3 regions of the Kitasatospora sp. NPDC127067 genome follow, and region 1 is predicted to be linked to each of the others. Evidence: predicted binding sites of a transcription regulator. Region 1 holds the regulator's gene; each other region holds the start of a gene.

What was found. Region 1 encodes HrcA, which represses chaperone genes, less so after heat shock. Its sites were predicted from a motif close to TTNGCACTCNGNNNNNCNGAGTGCNAA; they were not measured.
Region 2: ACFWJ4_RS04930 (FmdB family zinc ribbon protein) is a predicted target of HrcA. The motif match lies at 3,082-3,108, and genes of this name have one in related genera.
Region 3: groES (co-chaperone GroES) is a predicted target of HrcA. The motif match lies at 3,530-3,556, and genes of this name have one in related genera.

The regions. Positions count from the first base shown of each region.
Region 1 covers NZ_JBHXEM010000021.1:14,946-21,397, reverse strand. The annotation lists gene ACFWJ4_RS11890 (16S rRNA (uracil(1498)-N(3))-methyltransferase) at 1-405, opposite strand, end outside; gene dnaJ (molecular chaperone DnaJ) at 481-1,620, opposite strand; gene hrcA (heat-inducible transcriptional repressor HrcA) at 1,697-2,731, opposite strand; gene htpX (zinc metalloprotease HtpX) at 3,021-3,941, shown strand; gene ACFWJ4_RS11870 (hypothetical protein) at 3,974-4,558, shown strand; gene ACFWJ4_RS11865 (DUF3097 domain-containing protein) at 4,590-5,423, shown strand; gene ACFWJ4_RS11860 (Uma2 family endonuclease) at 5,414-5,971, opposite strand; gene hemW (radical SAM family heme chaperone HemW) at 6,013-6,452, opposite strand, start outside.
Region 2 covers NZ_JBHXEM010000007.1:35,809-42,260, forward strand. The annotation lists gene ACFWJ4_RS04910 (RNA polymerase sigma factor RpoD/SigA) at 204-1,175, shown strand; gene ACFWJ4_RS04915 (hypothetical protein) at 1,353-1,574, shown strand; gene mscL (large conductance mechanosensitive channel protein MscL) at 1,610-2,029, opposite strand; gene ACFWJ4_RS04925 (hypothetical protein) at 2,060-2,344, opposite strand; gene ACFWJ4_RS04930 (FmdB family zinc ribbon protein) at 2,753-3,070, opposite strand; gene ACFWJ4_RS04935 (MFS transporter) at 3,197-4,570, opposite strand; gene ACFWJ4_RS04940 (potassium/proton antiporter) at 4,975-6,452, opposite strand, start outside.
Region 3 covers NZ_JBHXEM010000004.1:13,810-20,261, forward strand. The annotation lists gene ACFWJ4_RS02635 (WhiB family transcriptional regulator) at 1-111, shown strand, start outside; gene ACFWJ4_RS02640 (LysR family transcriptional regulator) at 211-1,209, opposite strand; gene groL (chaperonin GroEL) at 1,342-2,967, opposite strand; gene groES (co-chaperone GroES) at 3,084-3,389, opposite strand; gene ACFWJ4_RS02655 (hypothetical protein) at 3,881-4,210, shown strand; gene ACFWJ4_RS02660 (class I SAM-dependent methyltransferase) at 4,252-5,436, shown strand; gene ACFWJ4_RS02665 (polysaccharide deacetylase family protein) at 5,458-6,408, opposite strand; gene ACFWJ4_RS02670 (hypothetical protein) at 6,447-6,452, opposite strand, start outside.

The sequences.
Region 1 (6,452 bases):
CCACTTGGCGAGCGCCTTGGCGCCGCGCTCGCCCTTCCACTGGGTGATGCAGCGCGAGGCGGACCACGGGACCACCACGTCCACGCCGACCTCGGTCATCGTCTCCACGGCCAGCTCGCCGCGGTCGCCCTTGGGCAGCGCCTGGACGACCACGATCCGCGGCGCGGGCTCCGGCTCCCGGCGCACGGCGGCGACCGTCACGTCGATCGCGTCCTTGCCGAGCACCTCGGCGACCGTGCCGTCCACCCCGAGTCCCAGCCCGTCGGCCAGGGTGACCGCCTCGCCCGGCTCCAGCCGCTTCACCGCGGCCGCGTGCCGCCCCTCCGGGCCGTCCAGGCGCACCACGGCCCCGGGCACGGCGGCGGCGATCCGCTCGGTCTCGACGACGAAGACGGGCGCGGTCATGACGGGGGAACCTCCAGGAGTGGGACGGGAACACGGAAGGGGTGCCGGGATCCCCCGGCACCCCTCCGCGGACGACTACCGGCCGTTGAAGGCGTCCTTCAGGCGGGAGAACAGGCCCTGCTGGCCCGGCGCGAACTGGCCGGACGGCTGCTCCTCGCCGCGCAGCACCGCGAGGCGGCGCAGCAGCTCCTCCTGCTCGGCGTCGAGCTTGGTGGGCGTCTTCACCTCGACGTGCACTATCAGGTCGCCCCGGCCGCCGCCGCGCAGGTGGGTGATGCCCCGGCCGTGCAGCGGGATCGACTGGCCGGACTGGGTGCCGGGCCGGATGTCGACCTCCTCCAGGCCGTCCAGGGTCTGCAGCGGCACCCGGGTGCCGAGCGAGGCCGCCGTCATCGGGATGGTGACGGTGCAGTGCAGGTCGTCCCCGCGCCGCTGGAAGATGGCGTGGGTGGTCTCGGCGATCTCGACGTACAGGTCGCCGGCCGGGCCGCCGCCGGGGCCGACCTCGCCCTCGCCGGCCAGCTGGATCCGGGTGCCGTTGTCGACCCCGGCCGGGATCTTGACGGTCAGGGTGCGGCGGGCGCGCACGCGGCCGTCGCCGGCGCACTCCGGGCACGGGGTCGGCACGACGGTGCCGAAGCCCTGGCACTGCGGGCAGGGGCGGGAGGTCATGACCTGGCCCAGGAAGGACCGGGTGACCTGGGAGACCTCGCCCTTGCCCCGGCACATGTCACAGGTCTGCGCCGAGGTGCCGGGGGCCGCGCCCTCGCCGCTGCAGGTGGTGCAGGTGACGGCGGTGTCGACCTGGAGTTCCTTGGTGGTGCCGAACGCGGCCTCCTCCAGGGTGATCTCCAGCCGGATCATGGCGTCCTGGCCGCGGCGGGTGCGCGAGCGCGGGCCGCGCTGGCCGGCCGCGGCGCCGAAGAAGGCGTCCATGATGTCGGAGAAGCCGAAGCCCGCCGCGCCGGCACCGAAGCCGCCGGCACCGCCGCCGCCCGGGGACAGCGGGTCCCCGCCGAGGTCGTAGACCTGACGCTTCTGCGGGTCGGAGAGCACCTCGTAGGCGGCGTTGATCTCCTTGAACCGCTCCTGCGTCTTCGGGTCCGGGTTGACGTCCGGGTGCAGTTCGCGTGCCAGGCGCCGGAACGCCTTCTTGATCTCGTCCTGCCCCGCATCCCGTCGGACGCCGAGTACCGCGTAGTAGTCCGTGGCCACCAAATGCTCCGCTTGTTCCGCCTGTAGTAGTGCTGCGACTGGACGCCACCGTTAAAAATTTTAACGGTGGCTCTTGCTAGGACTCTGCCAGGATCTGGCCCACGTACCGTGCCACCGCTCGCACCGCCCCCATTGTGCCGGGGTAGTCCATCCGGGTCGGACCGATCACACCCAGTTTCGCCACGCTCTCGTCGCCCGAACCGTAGCCGACCGAAACGATCGAGGTGGAATTCAGCCCTTCATAGGCGTTCTCCCGCCCGATCCGGACCGTCATCGCGGCGTCCGCGGTCTCACCCAGGAGGCGGAGCAGGATGACCTGCTCCTCCAGGGCCTCCAGCACCGGCTGGATGGTGAGCGGGAAGTCGTGCCCGAAGCGGGTCAGGTTGGCCGTGCCGGCCAGCATGATCCGCTCCTCGTTCTGCTCGGCGAGCGTCTCGAACAGGGTCGCCAGGACCGTGCTGACCGTCGGCCGGTCGGCCTGCTCGAACAGCGCCGGCAGCTCCTCCAGCAGCCCCGGGACCTCCGGGAGGCGCCGGCCGGCGGCTCTCGCGTTGATCCGGGCCCGCAGGTCCGCCAGCACCGTCTCGCCGACCGAGCCCGGGCAGTCGACCATCCGCTGCTCGACCCGGCCGGTGTTGGTGATCAGTACCAGCATCACCTTGGCCGGGGCCAGCGCCACCAGCTCGATGTGCCGGACGGTGGAGCGCGTCAGCGAGGGGTACTGCACCACCGCGACCTGCCGGGTCAGCTGGGCGAGCAGCCGCACGGTGCGGGCGACCACGTCGTCCAGGTCGACCGCGCCGTCCAGGAAGTGCCGGATGGCCCGGCGCTCGGGGGCGCTCATCGGCTTGATCTCGGCGAGCTTGTCGACGAAGAGGCGGTACCCCTTGTCGGTCGGGATGCGGCCGGCACTGGTGTGCGGCTGGTGGATGTAGCCCTCCTCCTCCAGCGCCGCCATGTCGTTGCGGACGGTCGCCGGCGAGACCCCGAGGTTGTGCCGTTCCACCAGGGCCTTGGAGCCGACCGGCTCCTCGGTGCCCACGTAGTCCTGCACGATCGCGCGGAGTACGGCGAGCTTGCGTTCGTCCAGCTGGCGGACCTCACCGGCCATGGGGCACGCACCTCCGTCTTCGCACGTTGTCCGACTGTGTCCCTCGCTGCTGCGGGCCGCTCCGAGAGGCCCCCGGTCTTGGCACTCTGAACGTACGAGTGCCAGAACCGTACCTGCCAGTGTAAGGCCCGGGTCCTACGGCAGGAACGGCCCGAGGGGCGTGATCCTCCCCGCAGTTCCGGACACGGCCCGCGGGGCCCCGGCGGTTCGATCCTCCCGGCACCGGGGTGGTGCCGGGAGGCCGTCCGGGTGGCAGCATCGAAAGCGACGGCGAACGGAGGAGCAAGCGATGTCGAGCTCGGGCCAGCACACCCGTTTCGCGCCCGACCGCGGCCTGACCGGCCGCATGGTCGCGACGATGTTCGTGATCGGGTTGCTGTACGTCGGTTTCACCGGCCTGCTGATCGCGCTGCTGCGCGGCGCCTGGCCACTGATCGTCCTGATCTCCGGCGGGCTGTTCGTGGCCCAGTTCTGGTTCAGCGACAAGATCACCGAACGGGCGATGGGCGCCCGCCAGGTGTCCCCGGAACAGTTCCCCCAACTCCACGGCACCGTCGACCGGCTCTGCGCCCTGGCCGACATGCCCAAACCTCGGGTGGCGGTCGCCGACAACGACATGCCGAACGCCTTCGCCACCGGCCGCAACCCGCAGAACGCGGTGATCTGCGTGACCACCGGACTGCTGCGCCGGCTCGAACCGGAGGAGCTGGAGGGAGTCCTCGCGCACGAGCTGTCGCACGTCGCCCACCGGGACGTCGCGGTGATGACGATCGCCGGGTTCCTCGGCGTCCTCGCCGGGGCGATGACCCGGATCGCCGTGTACGGCGGGTTCATGGGCGGCGGGCGCAACAACAACGACCAGAACGCCGCCATCCTGGCGCTGATCATCCCGCTGGTGTCGATCGTCGTCTACGCGATCAGCTTCCTGCTCACCCGGCTGCTCTCCCGCTACCGAGAACTGGCCGCCGACCGGGCCGCCGCCCAGCTCACCGGCCGGCCCAGCGCCCTGGCCTCGGCGCTCACCAAGGTGACCGGGCAGATCGCGGCCATCCCCAGCAAGGACCTGCGCCAGGCGCAGCCGTACAACGCCTTCTACTTCGCCCCCGCGCTGAGCGCCCGGGAGGCCGCCTCGCAGCTGTTCTCCACCCACCCCAGCCTGGAGAAGCGGCTGGAGCAGCTGGCGAGGATCTCCGAGCAGCTCGGCCACTGAACCCGCCGAGCCCCTGACGCGAAAGGACCGCCGTGGGAATCCTGGACACCCTGTTCGGCCGCACCAAGCCCGTCAAGCCCGACCTCGACCAGCTGTTCGGCGTGCCGTCCGCCGCGCTCACCCTGGAGGCCGGGGCCGGGTTCACCCCCACCGGGCTCGGCTCGGTCTGCTTCGCGGCCGTCGAGGGCGCGGCCTTCGTCCAGGTCGAGCAGCAGGTCCGGGCCCTGCTGGACGCCGACACCGAGCGCGGCGGCGTCCCGGTGGAGGCCTCCAAGGACGACTACGGCTACTCCTGGCTGCTCGCCCGGCACCGGCCCGAGGAACTGCCGGAGCTGGTCAACGACCTGCACGCGGTCAACAGCGAGCTGGAGGCGAACGGCTTCGGGCCGCAGCTGCTCTGCTCGCTGGTCGGCTTCCGCGATCCGCAGGGGCGGTCGCTGGCCCTGGTCTACCTCTACAAGCGCGGCACGTTCTACCCCTTCGCCCCGATGCCCGGCGGCGGGGAGAAGCGCAACAGCCCGCTGGAACTGCAGGTCAACGCGATGCTGGGGAACGACCTGCGGCTGGAGAAGGACCTGAGCCGCTGGTTCCCGGTCTGGGGCGCGCCGGGCCTCTGACACACCGTCCGCCGTCCCTATGATCACCCGTATGCGCAGCCGCCAGTACGGACCCGACCTGACCCCGCCGTGGAAGAACCAGCAGCCCGCCCCGGAGGTACCCGCCGAGCGGGACCTGGTGGTCGAGGAGGCGGCGACCGGCTTCTGCGGGGCGGTGGTGCGCTGCGAGAAGACCGCCGAGGGGTTCACCGTCACCCTGGAGGACCGGTTCGGCAAGCACCGGGTGTTCCCGCTGGTGCCGCGCGGCTTCCTGCTGGAGGGCCGGGCGGTCACCCTGGTCCGCCCGGCCGGCCCGGCTCCCGCCCGGACGCCGGGCCGCACCGCCTCCGGCTCCGTCGCCGTCCCGAACGCCCGCGCCCGGGTCGCCCGCGAGTCCCGGATCTACGTCGAGGGCCGGCACGACGCCGAGCTGGTCGAGCGGGTCTGGGGCGACGACCTGCGGATCGAGGGCGTCGTCGTCGAGTACCTGCGCGGCATCGACGACCTGCCCGCGATCGTCGCCGACTTCGCCCCCGGCCCCGGCCGCCGCCTCGGCGTCCTGGTCGACCACCTGCTGCCGGGGACCAAGGAGCACCGCATCGCCGCCCAGGTCACCGGCGACTCGGTGCTGGTCGTCGGCCACCCCTACATCGACATCTGGCAGGCCGTGAAGCCCTCCAGCGTGGGCATCCCCGGCTGGCCCGCCGTCCCGCGGGGCGAGGACTGGAAGGAGGGCACCTGCCGCCGCCTCGGCTGGCCGGTGGACACCCCGGCGGCCTGGAAGCACATCCTGTCGAAGGTGAACAGCTACAAGGACCTGGAGCCCGAACTGCTGGGCCGGGTGGAGGAGTTGATCGACTTCACGGCCCTGCCGGGTCAGGAGTAGGTCCGGAACTCCGAGGTGTCCAGCGTGATGTCGAGCAGATCCAGCGGAATCGACTCGCCGAACTTCGCGGTCCGCTCAACCGCGTAGTCCGGCAGCCCGGAGGCCGCCGCTCGACTCGGCTCGGTGAGCAGCACACAGACACCCTTGATCGGGTCGACAATCAGATATGCGGGAATCTGGCCCTCTGCATAGAGCTCCCGCTTGGTCCGGTAGTCGCGAAGCACGCTGGTCTTCGAAACCACCTCGACCGCCAGGGTGACCGCAAGCGCGGGCAACAGCCGACCGCTCTCCTCCGCAGCCCCCCGCTCAAACACGACCAGGTCCGGCTGCGGCTCACTGGCCTCGCGGGGAAAGGCCACATCCTGCGTGGTCAGTGCATTCCACCGGGTGTACGGCGTCTGGTGCTGGATGGCCCGGATGATGAGGTTGTGGACCATGTCAGGCCCGGCCATCATCACGATTTCCCCCCTGATGAGTTCGGCCTTGACGCCTTCCGGCACCTCCAGGTTCTCGAAGATCCCGGTCATCCGATCACCGATGGCGGTCATCGCACGTTCCCTCCGACGGCTGACACCCACGTTAACGAATGTCAGTCGACCAGGTCACGTACAACCGCGTCGGCCAACAGCCGTCCCTGCAAGGTCAGTGCGGCGCGGCCCCGCTCGTAGGGCCCGGCGGCGAGGAGGCCGTCGGCGAGGTGCCGGTCCGCCGCCTTGCGGCCGGTGTCGGTGAGCAGGTCCAGGGGGATGCCGTCGACCAGGCGCAGCTCCAGGAGGATCCGCTCGACGCGGCGGTCCTCCTCGGCCAGCACCTCGCGCGCCAGCGCCGGGGTGCGCTGCTCGGCGAGGGCCTGCGCGTAGGCGGCGGGGTGCTTGGCGTTCCACCAGCGGACGCCGCCGACGTGGCTGTGGGCGCCGGGGCCTGCGCCCCACCAGTCGGCGCCGGTCCAGTACAGCTCGTTGTGGCGGCAGCGGCCCTCGGGGGCGGTGGCCCAGTTGGAGACCTCGTACCAGGAGTAGCCGGCGGCGG
Region 2 (6,452 bases), on a different contig from region 1:
ACGCGCCCGACCGGTCACTCGGCGTTCGAGGCCGGGGTGAAAACCGGCAGGATACTGCATCGCCGGGAAGAATCTGAGTGACTTGGGAATGTTGTCCGGATTCTGTTCGTTGGATCGTTACGTGTGTGCCTCCAGGGGCCCGCACTTCTTGCCCTCACGAGGCAGGCAGGCAGACCTCGGCAATACCAGCAAAGGGAGCAAGCATGGCCACCCGTGCCGTCGTTCGCGACAGGGCCGACCGGAGTCGCGCGGCCCGCCCGACCAACCTTGAGGCCGACCGCGACCTGGTCGGCATGTACCTCGACGAGATCGCCAGGACACCCCTGCTCGATGCCGCCGAGGAGGTCGAGCTCTCGCTGCGGATCGAGGCCGGCGTGTACGCCCAGCACCTGATGGACGAGGGCGGACTCCCCGACGGCGTCACGCGCGAGGAGCTGGAGACGATAGCCGCCGACGCCGAGCGCGCCAAGGACGTCTTCATCCGGTCCAACCTCCGGCTCGTGGTCGCCGTCGCCCGTCGCTACCCGCGCAGCGGCCTGCCGCTGCTGGACCTCATCCAGGAGGGCAACGCGGGCCTGGTGCGCGCCGTCGAGAAGTTCGACTACGCCAAGGGCTTCAAGTTCTCCACGTACGCGACGTGGTGGATCCGGCAGGCGATCACCCGGTCCATCGCCGACCAGTCCCGCACCATCCGGCTGCCCGTGCACCTGGTGGAGGAGCTCGGGCGGATCCGGCGGGTGCAGCGGGAGAAGTCCAAGGAGCTGGGCCGTGAGCCGGAGCCGGCCGAGATCGCGGCCGAGCTGGACACCACCGAGGCCCGGATCAAGGACGTGCTGGACTGGGCGCGCGACCCGGTCAGCCTCAACATGTCGGTCGACGACGAGGGCGAGACCCAGTTCGGTGACCTCGTCGAGGACACCGGGGCCACGTCCCCCGAGGACGCCGTGATGGTCATGCTCCGCCGCGAGGAACTGGACGACCTGATCGGGCGGTTGGACGACCGCACCGCCTCGATCATCCGTTCCCGCTACGGGATGGAGGACGGCCGCGAGCGCACCCTCACCGAGGTGGGCAAGCAGCACGGCCTCACCCGCGAGCGGATCCGCCAGATCGAGAAGCACGCGCTGGCCGAGCTGAAGAAGATCGCCGACCACGCGGGCTTCGAAGCCGCCTGACAGGCCACCCGGGCAGTCTCGCTCGGCAGGCCTCCCGCGGTCCGTCCGACGGACCGGCCGGGCCCACTGGCCGAGCCCTCATCCGGGCCCTGGCGCGGAGCGTTCCGCACCGGGGCCCGAGGCGTGCCGCGGGGCTCTTAGGCTGGAGGGGAGGGACGAGTGGACGGAGTGGACGGCGTGAGCGAGCAGGGGCAGGAAGAGGGCCAGGAGCAGGCCCGGGCGCAGGAGCCCCGGGAGGCTGCGGCCGCCAAGGCCCGGCTGGTCTTCCGGGACCCGTTGGACCAGCAGTCCAGCGACGACACCGATGCGGGCTGGGGTGCCCGCCCCGGGGCGGGGGAGGGTGGTGGACGGGGGCTGGACTGGTACCTGAGCCAGCGCCCGCCGCACCACGGGGGCTGAGGAACGGGGACCGGGCGCCGACCGGCACCCGTCGGTCAGCGCAGCGGCGCGACCAGCGCGTCGCGGATCTCGGTCAGCAGGGTGACCTCCTTGGCTTCGAGGTCCGCCGCCTTCTCGGCGAGGGTCTTGCGGTGGGCCGCCAGCCTGTTCATGGGCACGATCAGAACGAAGTAGACGACCGCCGCGGTGATCAGGAACTGGATCGCGGCGCTGAGCACCGAACCCCACAGGATGAGGATTCCGGACGTGACCTCGCCGGTCGGGCTCACCTCGCAGGGCCCCTTGAGGCAGGAACTGTAGGACGCGAGGTCCTTCGTCCCGAAGACGCCGACGAGTGGATTGATCACGCCCTTGACGAAGGTGTTGACGATGTTGGTGAAAGCCGCGCCGATGACCACGGCCACGGCGAGGTCGATGACATTTCCACGCAGCAGGAATTCCTTGAAGCCCTTCATGCCGCCTCGAACGACGAAGTCGCCCCGCGGTTACGGGTGATCTTCCGCAGCCCCGGATTGACAACCCGTCCGGCCCAGCGCGCCCCCCTGGGGCGGCGGCAGACCGGCCCGCGCGGGCCCCAGCGCCAGCGCCGCCGCCACCGCGAGCAGCACCAGGACGGGCACCCCGGCCCGCCGTCGCACCGCACTGCGCCAGCGGTGCCACCCGCCGCACCCGCGCCGGATCGGCGGGAAGCCCGGCAGCTCCTGCCGGGGCGGCACGGCGGGCGCGGGCAGCGGGAGCGGCAGGGGCAGGGAGAAGTTCGCGGTCGTCATCGACGCACCTCCGGAGTGTCGGCGGCCCGGCCCCTCGCGGACCGGATGCCCACACGATGAGCGTTTCCGGCGAACTCGGACAGCCTTTTCCCCAGGCCTGTGGACAACTGGGCCCTGTGGACAACTTCGTTCACCCGCACGAGTTGCTCCGGCCCGTCCGGGGTGACGGAAAGCCCATGGGGCCGCAGCGGGGAAAGAGGGGAAAGAGGGGAAAGAGGGGAAAGAGGGGAAAGAGGGGAAAGAGGGGAAAGAGGGGAAAGAGGGGAAAGAGGGGAAAGCGGGAAAGAGGGGAGGCCGACGGCCGGAGTCGGCGGACGCGGAAAGGCCCGCCGTCCCCGCGTGGAAGCGGGGCCGACGGGCCTCTCCGAGGTCTGCGGGCCGTCCCGGGCCGATGGCCCGGCGCCGAGGTCAGCTCGCGGCGGGAGCCGGGCTGGACGACGACGAGGAGCCGGAGCTCGACGACGAGGACGAAGCCGAGGAGGACGTGGACGTGGCGGACGACGTCGAGGGGGTCGACGACGACCCGGCGCCCACCGTGCTGCTGGAGGACGAGCGGCTGTCGGTCCGGTAGAAGCCGGAGCCCTTGAACACGACGCCCACGGCCGAGAAGACCTTGCGGAGTCGTCCCTGGCAGTCGGGGCACGTGGTCAGCGCCTCGTCGGTGAACTTCTGCACCGCCTCCAGGCCGTTGCCGCACTCGGTGCACTGGTACTGGTACGTGGGCACTTGTCTTCCTCCTGGCACTCTCGCCTGATGAGTGCTAACGATGGTCAATGATGCGGCATTCCGCGGGATCAGTCCAGCGACTCCGGTGTGAGATGGGCCGGGCCCGGCCGCCGGACCGCCTCCCGCTCAGCCCTTGGCCGCGCCCACCAGCCGCCCGGCACCGCCGTGCTCCGCCGGGACGTCGCCCGAACCCCGGGCCGGAGCGGTGCCCGCGACGGCCGTCCCGGGTCCCGGTGCCACCAGCAGGTGCCGCAGCGAGAGCAGCACGATCAGCCCCAGTCCGGCCCCGGCCACCGGCACCAGGAACCCGGTCGAGGGCCCGTGCCCGTCGATCAGCCGGCCCGCCGCCATCGAGCCGACGGCCAGCCCCAGCCCGATGGCGCCGGTCAGCCAGGTGAAGGCCTCCGTCTTGGCCCCGTCCGCGACCAGCGTCTCGACCAGGGTGTAGCCGCTGATCAGGGTCGGCGCGATGGCCAGCCCGCAGACCAGCCCGGCGACGGTCAGCGCGACCAGGTTGGGCATCGCCCACAGCACCGAGCAGCCCAGTACCAGCAGCGTGTAGCTGATCAGCATCCGCTGCTGCACCGGCCGCCGCCAGGCGATCACGCCGTACAGCACGCCGGCCAGCATCGAGCCGCCGGCGAAGATCCCGTACACGGTGCCGCCGGCGTCGTGCTGTCCGACCGAGTCGGCGAAGGCGTTCACCGACACCTGCATGCCGCCGAACACCGCGCCGACCCCGAGGAAGGTCCCGGCCAGCAGGCGGACGCCGGGGGAGGCGAGCGCCGAGGCGCGCTTGGTGCCGGGCTGCGGCACGATCCGGGCCGGGGCGGTGCGCCGCTGGGCGGCGAAGGCCAGGCCGCCGACGAGGGTCAGCGCGGCCTCGGCGACCAGGGCGGTGGCCGGGTTGGCGAGGGCGGCGATGCCGGAGGCCAGGATCGGGCCGATCACGAAGGTGAACTCGTCCGTCACGGACTCGAAGGCGAAGGCGGTGCTCACCCGGGCCGCGGAGGCGTCGGAGGCGCCGTCCGCCGTGAACGTGGCCACCCAGCGGGCCCGGACCATCGCGCCGACCTGCGGAACGCTCGCACCGGCCGGGACGGCGGCCAGGAAGAGGCTCCAGGCGGGCGCGTGACCGAGCGCGAGCGCGATCAGCGCGCCGACCGCGGCCGCGTGCACCAGGACGGTCGGGACGAGCACCGCGGCCTGGCCGTAGCGGTCCGCGAGCCGCCCGGTCTGCGGCCCGACCAGGGCCTGGGCGACGGCGGCGACCGCGGTGACCGTACCGGCGGTGCCGTACGAGCCGTGGGTCCGGGTGACGAGCAGCAGGATGCCCATGCTGAGCATCGCGTACGGCAGCCGCGCGACCAGGGCGGGGGACAGGAACGTCCAGGCCCCGGGCGTGCGCAGCAGCTCGCCGTACCCGACGCGGGCGGGGGCCGGAGCTGCGGGGGTGGCCGCGTGGTCCGCGGCGGTGTCGACCGTTCGGCGCGCCGTCACGGTCGGTCCTTCCTGCTGCCTGGTAGCGCGGCAGGGCATGGTGTGGCCCCGACGGCGCCGAGAGTCGTCCTCTCGCGCGTCGACCGGGGTAGATACCGGGCCGGTCCGGCGTGGTGGCCGGGAGCCGGACCGCGGCCGCCGAGCGGTCGCGCCAACTCTGCGTCAGGCAGAAATTGGGGGTGGTCTAGCGATGGTTATACGGATGATCGAACCATCGTATCAGTTACGCGCGTAGATACCCTCTGCCGACCCCGGCCCCTCCGGCCCGCCCCAGCCGTGACGGGCCGGAGGGGCCCGGGAGGGCCGAGGAGGGCAGGGAGGGCCGGAGCGGCCGGAGCGGCCGTGGCGAGCCGGAGCAGCCGGTTTCGAGCAGTGAAGGGGCCGAGCCGAGCCGGCCCCCGCGCTCACCGCCCGTTCAGCCACCCCGCGAGCTTGCCGCCCTTGTCCACGGCCCGCAGCCGCCGCTCCGCCGCCTCGCCGACCTCGTCCGTGGTGACCACCAGCAGCTCGTCCCCGCCGCGCAGCACCGTCGCCTTGTCCGGCACGAAGGAGTTCCCCTCCCGCACGACCAGGGTGACCGCGGCCCCCTTGGGCAGCCGCAGCTCGCTGATCTCCACGCCCGACATCTTCGAGGTGGGGGAGAGCGCGACCGACAGCAGGTGCCCGTGCAGCTTCTCCAGCGGGGCGGACTCGATGCCCAGGTCCTGGCCCATGTCGCCCTCGTCGATCCGCAGCCGCTTGGCCACCCACGGCAGGGTCGGCCCCTGGAGGAGGGTGAAGACGACGACGAGGATGAAGACGATGTTGAAGACGTCCTCGGCCCGGTGCGCGCCGGACACCACCGGGATGGTGGCCAGCACGATGGGCACCGCCCCGCGCAGTCCGGCCCAGCTCAGCAGTGCCTGTTCGCGGGCCGGCACCTTGAACGGGGTGAGCGAGACCATCACCGACAGCGGCCGTGCCAGGAACACCAGCACTCCGCCGATCACCAGCGCGGGCACCACCGCGTCGCCCATGGTCTCGGGCGTGACGAGCAGCCCGAGCAGCACGAACATGCCGATCTGCCCGATCCACGCCAGTCCGTCGGCGAAGCCCCGGACGGCGGGGCCGTGCGGCAGCTTGGAGTTCCCGAGTATCACCGCGCTGATGTAGACGGCGAGGAAGCCGGAGCCGTGCAGCAGCGCGCCGCCGGCGTACGCGAGCACGGTGAGCGCCATCACGGCGATCGGGTAGAGGCCCGAGGAGGGCAGTGCGACGTGCTTGAGCCCGTAGGAGCCTATCTTTCCGACGGCGAGGCCCACTGCGGCGCCGATCGCCAGTTCGGCGGCGATCGTGCCGATCAGGACGTACCAGGTGTCCAGTTCCCCGGTGGTGGCGAAGGCGACGACCAGGATGACCACGGGCGCGTCGTTGAAGCCGGACTCGGCCTCCAGCAGGCCGGTGAGCCGGTGCGGCAGCGGGACCATCCGCAGGACGGAGAAGACGGCGGCCGCGTCGGTCGAGGAGACGATGGCGCCCAGCAGCAGTGAGGTGCGCCAGTCCAGGCCGACCAGCCAGTGCGCGCCGGCGGCGGTGGCGAAGACGCTGATGCCGACGCCGACGGTGGCGAGCACGGTCGCGGCCGGCATGACCGGCTTGATCTCCCGCCAGCTGGTCTTGAGGCCGCCCTCGGCGAGGATCACCACGAGTGCCGCGTAGCCGAGCACCTGGGTGAGCTCGGCGTTGTTGAACGTGACGCCGATCCCGTTCTGTCCCAGCGCCACGCCGATCCCGAGATAGATCAGCAGGCTGGGCAGCCCTGATCGGGTGGAGAGGCGGACGGCGCCCACCGCGAACAGCAGGATCACGGAGGACTCAAGCAGGAGCTGGTTCAGATGGGAGA
Region 3 (6,452 bases), on a different contig from region 1:
TACGGCGTCTGGGGCGGGATGACCGAGGACGAACGCGAGGAGATGCTGGGGCGCTCGCGGCACCGACTGGTCGAGGTCCCGCTGGCCCCGCCGGCGGTCGCCCAGCGCTAGACCCGACCCCGTGAGCGCCGTGAAGAAACGTTCCTTCGCGGCGCTTCAGCCTTCTGGCTCACCCTACGTACCGGACCCCCGCAGCCCCGTCACCCACCGTCAGCGATCGGCGGCCGCCCCCGCCAGCCGCTCCAGCATCAGCGCCACGGCCGGCACCTCCGCCAGGTCCGGCAGGGTCAGCGCGACCACCTGGCGCACCGCGGGCACCCCGGAGGCCGTGTGCACCGGCACCGTCGACACGCCGTCAGGACGCACCGACCGGAGCGCCAGCCGGGGCAGCACCGCCACCCCCAGCCCGGCCGCCACCAGGCCGACCACCGCCGGGTAGTCGTCCGTCGCGAAGTCGATCCGCGGCTCGAAGCCCGCCCCGGCGCACAGCTCCACCAGGTGCCCCCGGCACTGCGGGCAGCCGGCGATCCACTGCTCCCCCGCCAGCTCGGCCAGCCCCACCGCCCCGCCCCGCCCCGCCAGCCCGTGGCCGGCGGGCAGCAGGCCCACCAGCGGGTCGTCCAGCAGCGGGGTGACCACCAGATCGGACCAGTCGGACCCCGCGGTCAGCTGCTGCGCCTCCAGATTGGCCTCGGCCCGGGCCTCGCGCGGCGTGCCGTGGGCCGGCGCCGGGAGCGCGACGGCACCGTCGGACTGCGGGTAGCGGAAGGCCAGCGCGATCTCGCACTCGCCGCCGCGCAGCATCGCCAGCGACTCCGGCGGCTCCGCCTCGACCAGCGACACGCGCACCCCCGGATGGCCGTCCCGCAGGCGGGCGACCGCGGGCGGCACCAGGGTGGAACTCGCGGTCGGGAAGGAGACCAGCCGCACCCGCCCGGCCCGCAGCCCGGCGATCGCGGCCACCTCCTCCTCGGCGGCCGAGAGCCCGGCGAGGATTCCGGTGGCATGCTTGAGCAGGACCCGGCCGGCCTCGCTGAGCTGCATCCCGCGGCCCGAGCGGACCACCAGCGGGGTGTCCACCGACTTCTCCAGCGCCTTCATCTGCTGGCTGATGGCGGGCTGCGTACACCCCAGCTCGCGGGCGGCGGCGGAGAAGGAGCCGGTGCGGGCGACGGCACGCAGGACGCGCAGATGGCGGGCCTCGATCATGCCTCAGTTATAAGGCAATCTTTGCATTCTGCAAAATTCTACTGATAGTTGAACGGTGAAGGTGAACGCCGGAGGCCCGGCCCGCCACCCCTCGCGGGGCGCGGACCGGGCCTCCGGTCAGGCGTCGGAGCCTCAGTGCGAGTGGCCGTGGCCGTGGCCGTGACCGTTGTCGGCCTCCTCCTCCTTCTTCTCCACCACGAGGGTCTCGGTGGTGAGAAGCAGGGAGGCGATCGAGGCGGCGTTCTCCAGGGCGGAGCGGGTGACCTTGACCGGGTCGATGACGCCGGCCTTCACCAGGTCGCCGTACTCACCGGTGGCGGCGTTGTAGCCCTGGCCGGCCTCCAGCTCGGAGACCTTGGAGGTGATGACGTAGCCCTCCAGGCCGGCGTTCTGGGCGATCCAGCGCAGCGGCTCGTGCAGCGCCTTGCGGACGACCGCGACACCGGTCGCCTCGTCGCCCGACAGGCCCAGGCCACCGTCCAGCACCTTGGCGGCGTGGACCAGGGAGGCGCCACCGCCGGCGACGATGCCCTCCTCGACCGCGGCACGGGTCGCCGAGATGGCGTCCTCCAGGCGGTGCTTGCGCTCCTTCAGCTCCACCTCGGTGGCGGCGCCGACCTTGATGACGCAGACGCCGCCGGCCAGCTTGGCCAGGCGCTCCTGCAGCTTCTCGCGGTCCCAGTCGGAGTCGGTCGCGGCGATCTCGCCCTTGATCTGGGCGACGCGGCCGGCCACGGCCTCGGAGTCACCGGCGCCGTCGACGACGGTGGTCTCGTCCTTGGTGATGGTCACGCGGCGGGCGGTGCCCAGCACGTCCAGGCCGACCTGGTCGAGCTTGAGGCCGACCTCCTCGGAGATGACCGTGCCGCCGGTCAGGACGGCCAGGTCGCCGAGGATCGCCTTGCGGCGGTCGCCGAAGCCCGGGGCCTTGACGGCGACGGCGTTGAAGGTGCCGCGGATCTTGTTGACCACCAGGGTCGACAGCGCCTCGCCGTCGACGTCCTCGGCGATGATCAGCAGCGGCTTGGAGGCACCGCCCTGGAGGATCTTCTCCAGCAGCGGCAGCAGCTCCTGGATGGAGGAGATCTTGCCCTGGTTGATCAGGATGTACGGGTCCTCCAGGACCGCCTCCTGCCGCTCCGCGTCGGTGACGAAGTACGGCGACAGGTAGCCCTTGTCGAACTGCATGCCCTCGGTGAAGTCCAGCTCCACGCCGAAGGTGTTCGACTCCTCGACGGTGATGACACCGTCCTTGCCGACCTTGTCGATCGCCTCGGCGATCAGCTCGCCGACCTGGGTGTCCTGGGCGGAGAGCGACGCGACGGCGGCGACGTCGTCCTTGCCCTCGATCTCGCGGGCGATCGAGAGCAGGTGCTCGGAGACGGCGGCGACGGCCTTGTCGATGCCCTTCTTCAGGGCGGCCGGGCCGGCACCGGCGGCGACGTTGCGCAGACCCTCGTTGACCAGGGCCTGGGCCAGCACGGTGGCGGTGGTGGTGCCGTCACCCGCGACGTCGTTGGTCTTGGTGGCGACCTCCTTGACGAGCTGCGCGCCAAGGTTCTCGTACGGGTCGTCCAGCTCGACCTCGCGGGCGATGGTGACACCGTCGTTGGTGATGGTCGGGGCGCCGAACTTCTTGTCGATGACGACGTTGCGGCCCTTGGGGCCGATGGTCACCTTGACGGTGTCGGCCAGCTTGTTGACACCGCGCTCCAGCGAGCGGCGGGCGTCCTCGTCGAACTGCAGGATCTTCGCCATGTTCCCTATTCCCTCGGGGCTGCGGCCGGCCCACCGGCCGCCGAACTACGTGAACCAACAACCACGCCCCGGGCCCCTGTCACTTGGGACACGGATCCGGGGCGGGTCGGAACGTCTTACTTCTCGATGATCGCGAGGACGTCGCGGGCGGAGAGCACCAGGTACTCCTCGCCCTGGTACTTCACCTCGGTGCCGCCGTACTTCGAGTACAGGACGATGTCACCCACGGCGACGTCGAGCGGCAGACGCTGGCCGTCCTCGAAGCGGCCCGGGCCGACAGCCAGGACGACGCCCTCCTGGGGCTTCTCCTTGGCGGTGTCCGGGATAACCAGGCCGGAGGCCGTGGTGGTCTCGGCGTCGAGCGGCTGGACCACAATGCGGTCCTCGAGCGGCTTGATGGCAACCTTGCTGCTGGTGGTCACGTCCGAGCTCCCCTTCGGAGATTACGGGGTTTTCTAACGGGTAGGGCGATCCTGCGGGCCTGCCGTCGCGGGGGTCAGACACACGTCGTCGCGTTAGCACTCTCCCGGTGGAGAGTGCCAAGGACGACCATAGGGCCGTGTTAGCACTCAGTCAACCAGAGTGCCAACGACGCGCCCTGGGGCCCCCGGTTCCGCGGACGAGCAGCCGCACTCGTGTGCGCCCCGGCCCGGCCCCTGCGGACTCCTGCCGTGACCTCGATCCCGGTGCGTCCGGCCCCTGTACCCGGGCCCGTCGCACCCGTCGGCCGGCCCGCCGACGGACCCGCCGCCCCGCCCACCGGAAGTCGAGCGGGCGTCCGGATTCCCGTACCCATGTACGGACGGCGCTCCCTCGGGCAGACTCCTGCCATGACGGACACCCCGGTACGCGTCGGCCCCTCCGGCGCGAAGGACGCCCCGCCCGCGCCGCCGCTCGTCCCGGGGGCGCTCCGGTGAGCCGAGCGGCCGCCCCGTCCGCGCCGCCGCGGATCCACTGGGCGGCGGACCTGGTGCTCGCCGCGGTGGTGCTCGCGGTGACCGCCGTCGCGGTGTTCCTCGGATCGCTCGTGCTCAACGTGCTGAAGCTGCTCGCCCTGTACGGCCCCGGGACGGTGGCCCTGGACGTCTTCGGCGTCGTGGTCCTGCTCGTGCTGCTGACCCTGACCTTCCGGGGCACCCGGCGGCTCGGCTACCGGATCACGCCGTACGCCGCGGTGGCCGCGGCACCGCTGGGCGTGCTCGTGGGCTGGCTCGCCTCCGGCATCCCCGTCATCGGCCGGTGACCGCCGCACCGCTGCGGTGACCGACCGGCCGAGCGGCGAGAATGGCCCCCGTGGACACCGAGAACCTCCAGCCGCTGCTGACGCCCGAGGGCCAGGCCCTGCTCGCCGAACTGCGCGAGTTCACCCCCGAGGAGGAGCTGGCGCTGGCGACCCGCCTGCGCCGGGAGCATCCGGCGGAGCTGGTGTCGGCGGCCTTCGGGCAGGCACGGCTGCGGCAGCGGGCGCGGGCGAAGTTCGGGGCGGACGCCGACCTGATGTACTTCACGCCCAACGGGGTCGAGCAGTCCACCCGGCGCAGCGTGGCCGAGTGGCGGGCGCAGCGGTTCGCCGCGCTGGGCGTCCGACGGCTGGCGGACCTGTGCTGCGGCATCGGCGGTGACGTGCTGGCGCTGGCCCGGGCGGGCATCGAGGTGCTGGCCGTCGACAAGGACCCGGCGGCCTGCGCCGCCACCGCGGCCAACGCCGCCGCCCTGGGCCTGTCCGAGCTGGTCGAGGTGCGCTGCGCGGACGTCGCCGAGGTGGACGTCACCGGCTACGACGCGGTGTTCACCGACCCGGCCCGGCGCACCTCGCGCGGCCGGGTGTTCGACCCGGAGGCGTACGCCCCGCCGCTCTCCTGGGCGATCGAGGCCGGCCGGCGGACCCCGATCGGCGCACTGAAGGTCGCGCCGGGCATCCCGCACGAGGCCGTGCCGCGGGACGCCGAGGCCGAGTGGGTCTCCGACCACGGCGACGTCAAGGAGGCGGTGCTCTGGTTCGGCACCAGGGCCGCGAGCCCGCACCGCGCCACCCTGCTGCCGCAGGGCGCCAGCCTGACCGGCGGCGACCTGCCCGACCCGCCGGCCGGCCCGGTCGGGCGGTACCTGTACGAGCCGGACGGCGCGGTGATCCGGGCCCACCTGGTGGCCGAGGTGGCCGGGCAGGTGGGCGGCCGGCTGATCGACCCGAAGATCGCCTACCTGACCTCGGACGAGCTGGTCGCCACCCCGTACGCGCACGCCTTCGAGCTCACCGACGTGCTGCCGTTCCACATCAAGAAGCTGAAGGCGCTGCTGCGCGAGCGGGCGGTCGGCACGGTGGTGATCAAGAAGCGCGGGATGGCGATCACCCCGGAGGAGCTGCGCCGCCAGCTCAAGCCCTCCGGGCCGAACAGCGTCACGGTGATCCTCAGCCGCACCGACAACGGGCCGCTGATGATGCTGGGACAGCCGGTCGCGGCGTCCTAGGGGGTCGTCCCGCGGCGTCGGTCACGCGGGTGGCTGGATGTAGTCCTCCAGCCGCGCCACCGAGAAGCCCTGCTCCTGTATCCGGGCCAGCAGGTCGCCGAACATCTGGGTCATCGTGGCGCCCTTGAGCTCCTTGGGGCCGCGGAAGTGCGCCAGGATTATGTCGCCGGCCTTCAGCTGCTTGTCCCCCGCCTGGTACTGCATGTCGTGGATCTGCATCGACTCGCGCCAGAGCACCATCGCGCGCGGGCCGCACTGCTGGACGGAGGTGTTGAGCGTCGGGGTGTTGGCGCCGTCGCCGAACGGCGGGCGGAACAGCAGCGGGGCGGCGCCGTACTGCTGGGTGAGCGCGGACTGCGCGTCGCAGATCTCGGACTTCTGCTTCTCCGCCGGGATCCTGCTCATCACCGGGTGGTCCACGGTGTGGTTCTGGACGTGGTTGCCCAGGGCCTGGAGCGGCTTGAAGTAGCCGTAGTCGTTCTTGACGATGTCCCGGGTCAGGAACATCGATATCGGCACCTTGAGGTCGGTGAGCATCTCGACGAACTTCGGGTCCTTCTCGGCCCCGTCGTCGATGGTGATGAAGACGACCTTGTCGCTCGTCTTCACGTCGCTGAACACCGGGACGGGGCCGGTCCGTTCGAGCTTTATCGGCTTGTCGGCGGGCGGCGCCGGGGCGGGGGCGAGCGGGGTGAGGTTCCACTTGGCCCAGGCCGCCGCGCCCGCTCCCGCCGGGGCGCCGGCCGCGGCGGCGGTGGTCGCGGCCGCGGTCGGCGCGGCGCCGGAGGGCCGGGGCGCGGCCGGCGTGGTCGCGGCGGCGGGGGCGGCGCTGCCGCCGCCCCCGTTGTCGCCGCACCCGGTGGCGAGGGCCACCAGGGCCACCGCCCCCGCCGCGTACGTCCTGGTCCTGCTCCGCCCGTTCCTGATCACCGCTGCGCGCTCCCGGTTCCCGTCCAGCATTCTCTCAGCCATGCACGGTAACGGCCGGTCCTGCGGTTCCCGGTACGGGGCTACTC